2 regions of the Isoptericola nanjingensis genome follow, and region 1 is predicted to be linked to the other one. Evidence: predicted binding sites of a transcription regulator. Region 1 holds the regulator's gene; the other holds the start of a gene.

Region 1 (3,404 bases):
GCGCAGCGGCCCGAGGATCGCCAGGCCGACCTCGTTCGCCTCGATCTCCGGCCGGCCGGAGGCGCGCAGGGTCTCCTCGACCTTTTGCGCGAGGACGGCGAGGTCGTCGGCGCTCACCGGCCGGCCCTGGCAGGCCTTGCGCACGCCCGCCACCACCTTGTCCCGGCTGAACGGCTCGGTCACCCCGGAGCGCTTGGCCACCGACAGGCTGGCCGTCTCGATCGTGGTGAACCGGCGCTGGCACGCGGGGCACTGACGCCGGCGACGGATGGACGAGCCGTCGTCGGAGGTGCGCGAGTCGACGACTCGCGAGTCCGCGTGGCGGCAGAACGGGCAGTGCATCGCTGGTCTCCTGCGCTCGGCTCCGGACCGGCGCCCGGCTGCCCGACAAGGTAAGCGGCGGGCGACCGTCCGCGCAAGCAGGATCCCCCGCGGCGGGGCCGATCCTCGCCGTCAGTCCAGCGGGAGCACCACGACCTGCCCGGTCTGGAGCTCCGCCGACGTCAGCCCGTTGAGGTCGCGGAGCTCGGCGACCACGTCACGCAGATCCTCGCCCGTGTCACGCACCTGCTGCGCGTACTGCCAGAGGGTGTCGCCGGGCGCCACCGTCTGGAGCCGGACCTCGACGCCCGTGCCCGGCGACTCGGCGACGGCGCGCTGGCCGAACAAGCCCGCTCCCACGAGCACGAGGAGCACGAGGGCCGCGACCACCACCCGGCCCCTGCGGGTGAGTCGGAGCCCTCCGAGCCCGAGGAAACCGTGCGCGTCGCTGGTGCTGCGTGCGTTCTGCATCGTCCTGCCTCCGGTCCACGCGGTGCCGCCCGGGGCGGCCGCTCCGTCGAACGTCTGTTCGTCGAACACCTGTACGTCGAACTGCTGTACTAGGTGTACCACGTCCCGGCGACACGGTCGAGGCCCGATCGAACAGATGTTTGATGTCGGGCCGGAACTGGCTTAGAGTGGCCGACAGCGCGATGGAAGGTTTGTCGGATTTCATCGGCCCGCCCACGGGCCGCGCCCTGCAGGACGGAGAACGCGATGACCAGCGGACGGGACCAGGCCCCGGCGTCCACGACGACGGCGACGCCATGGGCTGCCCAGGACGAGACCCTCGACGGCGCGGCCACGACGACCGCCGGCGCCTCGACGACCGCGCTGGCGTCGGTGAGCGAGCTCTCGCCGTCGTCCGACCGCCTCACGCCCCGCCAGCGGCGCGTGCTCGAGACCATCCGCAGCTCCGTCGAGGCACGTGGCTACCCGCCGACCATGCGCGAGATCGGCGAGGCCGTGGGCCTGGCGAGCCCGTCCTCGGTCAAGCACCAGCTCACCACGCTCGAGCGCAAGGGCTACCTGCGCCGCGACCCCAACCGGCCGCGCGCGATCGAGGTCGTCGACCCCGAGGCACCCGCCATCGACAGGGCCGCGCCCGAGGCAGACCCCGCCCCGGGGTACGTGGCGGGGTCGCTCGCCGCGTCCGACGCGCAGCCGGCTCAGGCCCCGTCCTACGTCCCGCTGGTCGGCAGGATCGCCGCCGGAGGCCCCATCCTCGCGGAGCAGGTCGTCGAGGACGTCTTCCCGCTCCCCCGGCAGGTCGTCGGCGACGGCGACCTGTTCCTGCTCAAGGTCGCGGGCGACTCGATGGTCGACGCCGCGATCTGCGACGGCGACTGGGTGGTCGTGCGCAGCCAGCCCGTCGCCGAGAACGGCGAGGTCGTCGCCGCGATGATCGACGGCGAGGCCACGGTCAAGACCTTCAAGCAGGCCGACGGGCACACCTGGCTGCTGCCGCAGAACGCCGCCTACTCCCCCATCCCGGGCGACGAGGCGCAGGTGCTCGGCCGGGTCGTGGCGGTGCTCCGCAGCCTCTGAGTACCGCCGGTGCGGCCCCGGGCCGTCAGAACCCGAGGCGCTGCTGCACGGCCCGCATGCTCTCGGCCGACGCGCGCAGCCCGGCGACCTCGTCGTCCGACAGCGGGGTGTCGATCGTCTCTGCCACGCCCCGGCGGCCGACGAGCGACGGTACCGACAGGCAGACGTCGCTGATGCCGTAGAAGTCGTCCAGGCGCGAGGACACGTTCATCACGCGGTGCTCGTCGTTGAGCACCGCCTCGATGATCCGGGTGGCCGCCAGGCCAACCGCGTAGTTGGTGGCCCCCTTGCCGGCGATGACGCGGTAGGCGGACTCCACGACGTCGGTCGCGATGCGCCGCCGGGCAGCCTCGTCCAGGGGCGGGTGCCCCCGGAACGGCCGCCAGTCCAGGAGGGGCACGCCGGCGATCGTCGCGGAGCTCCACAGCACGATCTCCGAGTCGCCGTGCTCGCCCGCGATGTTCGCGTGCACGTTCCCGACCGCCACCCCGCAGTGGCGGGCCAGCGCGTCGCGCAGCCGCGACGAGTCGAGGACGGTCCCGCTGCCGAACACCCGCCCCCGGGGCAGGCCGCTGATCTCCTGCGCGGCGTAGGTGACGACGTCGACCGGGTTGGTGACCATGAGGAACACGGCGTCCGGGGCCACCTCGAGGAGGCCCGGCAGGATGGACCGCGTGAGGCCGACCGTCGCCTCGGCCAGGTCGAGGCGGCTCTGTCCGGGCTTCTGCTTGGCCCCCGCCGTCACCGCGACGATGTCGGCGCCGCGGCAGACCTCCACGTCGTCCGAGCCGTCGATCTCGGCCTGAGGGATGAACATGCCCCCGTGCCGGAGGTCGAGCACCTCGGCCTCGACCTTCGCGCGGTTGACGTCCAGGAGGGCGACGGACCGGGCCGCGCCCCGGGCCAGCGCCGCGTACGCGAGGGTGGAGCCCACCGCGCCCGCTCCGACGATCGCGAGCTTGGTCGTCCTGCGTGTCTCGTCCACGGCCCCACGCTAGGTGTCGAGGCGCCGGAGCGCAGCGCGGACGAGTTCCCCGTCCGTGGTCGGCCAGAAGTCGGGCATGGAGCGGGTGAGGAAGGACCCGTAGCGGGCGGTCGCGAGGCGCGGGTCGAGCACGGCCACGACGCCGCGATCCTCGCCCGTGCGCACGAGCCGGCCGGCGCCCTGCGCGAGGAGCAGCGCGGCGTGCGTGGCTGAGACCTGCATGAACCCGTTGCCGCCCACCTGCTCCACCGACCGGGCCCGCGCCGCCTTCACCGGGTCGTCCGGGCGCGGGAACGGGATCCTGTCCACGAGCACCAGCTGGCAGCTCGGGCCCGGGACGTCGACGCCCTGCCACAGCGAGAGGGTGCCGAAGAGGCAGGTCGCGGGATCGTCGGCGAACGCCTTCACGAGGGTCGGGAGCTGGTCGTCGCCCTGGCACAGCACGGGGACGTCCAGCCGCTCGCGCATCGCCTCCGCGGCGGCCGTCGCCGCCCGGCGGGAGGAGAACAGCCCGAGCGTCCTCCCCCCAGCGGCCTCGATCAGCCCGGCG
Region 2 (3,404 bases), on a different contig from region 1:
CCACGCCCGTGACCCGGGTGTGCCGGCCCGCCACCTGGCGCGCGCCGTTGAGCTCGTTCGCGAGCACGGTGTGCAGGATCGAGTTGACCAGCGTCGACTTGCCGGACCCCGAGACGCCCGTGACCGCCGTGAGCACGCCGAGCGGGAACGACACGTCGATCCCCCGCAGGTTGTTCTCCCGGGCGCCGACGACCGTGACCTTCCGGCCGGGGTCGGTCGCGCGACGCTCCGCGGGCAGCGCGATGCTGCGCCGGCCGGAGAGGTAGGCGCCGGTCATCGAGCCCTCGGCCTCGAGGAGCCCGGCGTAGTCGCCCGAGTGCACGACGCGGCCGCCGTGCTCGCCCGCGCCCGGGCCGACGTCGACGATCCAGTCCGCCGCGCGGATGGTGTCCTCGTCGTGCTCGACGACGATCAGCGTGTTGCCGAGGTCCCGCAGGCGGGTCAGCGTCTCGATGAGGCGGCGGTTGTCGCGCTGGTGCAGCCCGATCGACGGCTCGTCGAGCACGTACAGCACGCCGACGAGGCCCGAGCCGATCTGGGTCGCGAGCCGGATGCGCTGGGCCTCGCCACCCGACAGGGTGCCCGCCGGACGCTCGAGCGACAGGTAGTGCAGGCCCACGTCGACGAGGAAGCCGAGCCGGGCGTGGATCTCCTTGAGGACCTCGGCCGCGATGGCGCGCTCGCGCTCGCCCAGCTCGAGCCCGTCGAGGAAGGTCTTGGCCTGGTCGATCGGCAGCCGGCACACGTCCCAGATCGACTTGCCGCCGACGGTGACCGCGAGGACCTCGGGCTTGAGCCGTGCCCCCGAGCACACGGGGCACGGGACCTCCCGCATGTAGGCCTCGTACTTCTCCTTCGACCAGTCGGACTCGGTCTCCCGGTGCCGGCGCTCCAGGAAGGTCACCGCGCCCTCGAAGCCGGTGGAGTACTGCCGCTCGCGGCCCCAGCGGTTCTTGTACCGCACGTGCACCTGGTGGTTGCGGCCGAACAGGATCGCGTCACGGGCGCGCTGCGGCAGCGCGCGCCACGGCACGTCCATGGAGAAGCTCATCTCCTCCGCCAGCGCGGTGAGCACCCGCTCGAAGTACTCCGACGACGTCTGCGCCCACGGCACCACGGCACCGTCGCGCAGGGTCCTCTCCTCGTCCGGCACGACGAGGTCGGCGTCGACCTCGAGGCGGAAGCCGATGCCGGTGCACTCCGGGCATGCGCCGTACGGGGCGTTGAAGGAGAACGTGCGGGGCTCGATCTCGTCGAGCGCGAGCGGGTGGTCGTTGGGGCACGCCCGCTTCTCCGAGAACTTGCGCACCCGGTCGAGGTCGTCGATGTCGGCGTCGACGAGCTCGACCATGACCAGGCCGCCCGCGAGCCGCAGCGCGGTCTCCACCGAGTCGGTGAGCCGGCGCTGGACGCCGTCGCGTGACACGAGACGGTCGACGACGACCTCGATGTCGTGCTTGAGCTTCTTCTCGAGCGTGGGCGGGCTGGTCAGCTGCACCACCTCGCCGTCGACCCGCGCGCGGGCGAAGCCCTGCGTCTGCAGCTCGGCGAACAGGTCGGCGTACTCGCCCTTGCGCCCGCGCACGACGGGTGCGAGCACCTGGTACCGGGTGCCCTCCGGCAGCTCGAGGAGCTTGTCGACGATCTGCTGCGGCGTCTGCGAGCGGACCGGCTCGCCGCACACGGGGCAGTGCTGCGTCCCCGCGCGGGCGAAGAGCAGGCGCAGGTAGTCGTAGACCTCGGTGATCGTGCCGACCGTCGACCGCGGGTTGCGGTTGGTCGACTTCTGGTCGATCGACACCGCGGGCGACAGGCCCTCGATGAAGTCGACGTCGGGCTTGTCCATCTGACCGAGGAACTGGCGGGCGTACGCGGAGAGCGACTCCACGTAGCGGCGCTGCCCCTCGGCGAAGATCGTGTCGAACGCCAGGGAGGACTTCCCCGAGCCCGACAGCCCGGTGAAGACGATCAGCCCGTCGCGCGGGAGATCGAGCTCGATGTTGCGCAGATTGTGCTCGCGGGCGCCGGAGATGACGAGGCGGTTGCTCACCCGGGCATCCTACGTCGGCGCGCCGACATTCGTACAGGCGTTCTATACCTTTCGGGGTCTTTTCGCGTGCCTGACCGGTCACACCCGGTCTCCCGACCCGCTCCTGGACGTCCCGGGCTCGCGACCGCGCGGGGTGCTTGGATGCGGCCATGTCCGTCTACGCCGTCACGTACGTCTACGTCACCGACCCCGACCGCCTCGCGGAGGTCCGTCCGGAGCACCGGGAGTTCCTCCGCGGCCTGCACGAGAGCGGCACGCTGCGCGTGTCCGGCCCGCTGCCCGCGACGCCGGACGGCGAGCCCGGCGGCGCGCTCCTGGTCGTCGAGGCCGACGACGCGACCGGCGCGCTCGAGCTGCTCGCGGCCGACCCCATGCGGCGCGAGGGTCTGGTGGCGCACCGCGCGGCGCGGGAGTTCGTGCCCGTGATCGGCGGCTTCGCCGCCTGACGCCGGACGCGCGCGGGCCCCGGACGGCGTGCCGTCCGGGGCCCGTGCGCTCGTGTCGTCAGCGGCCCGAGGACTCCGGCCCGGAGGACGCGGGAGCGGTGCCGGGCTCCGACGCCACGTCCTGCGCCTCCGGTGCCGGCGTCGTCGACGACGCCGCACCCGCGGCGTCGGCCGCGCCCGCCGGCGCCGCGTCCTTCGCGGCGACCGCGGCGGTCCGCCGCGTCTTCGCCAGGCTCGCGACCGTCGCGATCGCGATCGAGCCGAGGATCACGGCGAGGGACAGCCAGATCGGGATCTCGGGTGCCCAGGCGACGTGCTCGCCCCCGTTGATGAACGGGAGCGTGTTGGTGTGCAGCGCCTCGAGGATGAGCTTGACGCCGATGAACCCGAGGATGACCGCCAGGGCGATCGGCAGGTACACCAGCCGCTCGAGCAGGCCGCCGAGCAGGAAGTAGAGCTGCCGCAGGCCCATGAGGGCGAAGATGTTCGCGGTGAAGACGATGAACGGATCCTTCGTCAGCCCGAAGATCGCGGGGATCGAGTCGAGCGCGAACAGCAGGTCGGTCGAGCCGATCGCGACGAACACCACGAGCATCGGGGTGAACAGCTTCTTGCCGTCGACCACCGTGCGCACCTTCGCGCCGTCGTACTCCTGGCTCACCGGCAGCACGCGGCGGAGCAGGCGGATCGCCACGTTCTCCTTGAACTCCTCCTCGTCGTCGCCTCCCGCCACGAGCTTGACCGCCGTGTAGATGAGGAACGCGCCGAAGAGGTAGAACACCCACACGAACTGCTCGAGGATCGCCGCCCCCGCGAGGATGAACGCCCCGCGCAGCACCAGCGCGATGATGATGCCGACCATCAGCACCATCTGCTGGTGCCGCTTCGGCACCGCGAACCGCGACATG

The links. Region 1 encodes LexA, which represses DNA repair genes until DNA is damaged. Its sites were predicted from a motif close to TCGAACANNTGTTCGA; they were not measured.
Region 2: uvrA (excinuclease ABC subunit UvrA) is a predicted target of LexA. The motif match lies at 2,080-2,095, and genes of this name have one in related genera.

The regions. Positions count from the first base shown of each region.
Region 1 is NZ_JBNOZL010000001.1:91,472-94,875, forward strand. Features, by position in the region: gene nrdR (transcriptional regulator NrdR) at 1-342, opposite strand, end outside; gene ACQP6G_RS00430 (LysM peptidoglycan-binding domain-containing protein) at 454-861, opposite strand; gene lexA (transcriptional repressor LexA) at 1,039-1,869, shown strand; gene ACQP6G_RS00440 (L-lactate dehydrogenase) at 1,895-2,854, opposite strand; gene ACQP6G_RS00445 (ATP-dependent DNA helicase) at 2,864-3,404, opposite strand, start outside.
Region 2 is NZ_JBNOZL010000003.1:192,047-195,450, reverse strand. Features, by position in the region: gene uvrA (excinuclease ABC subunit UvrA) at 1-2,050, opposite strand, end outside; gene ACQP6G_RS06350 (YciI family protein) at 2,200-2,496, shown strand; gene ACQP6G_RS06345 (TerC family protein) at 2,555-3,404, opposite strand, start outside.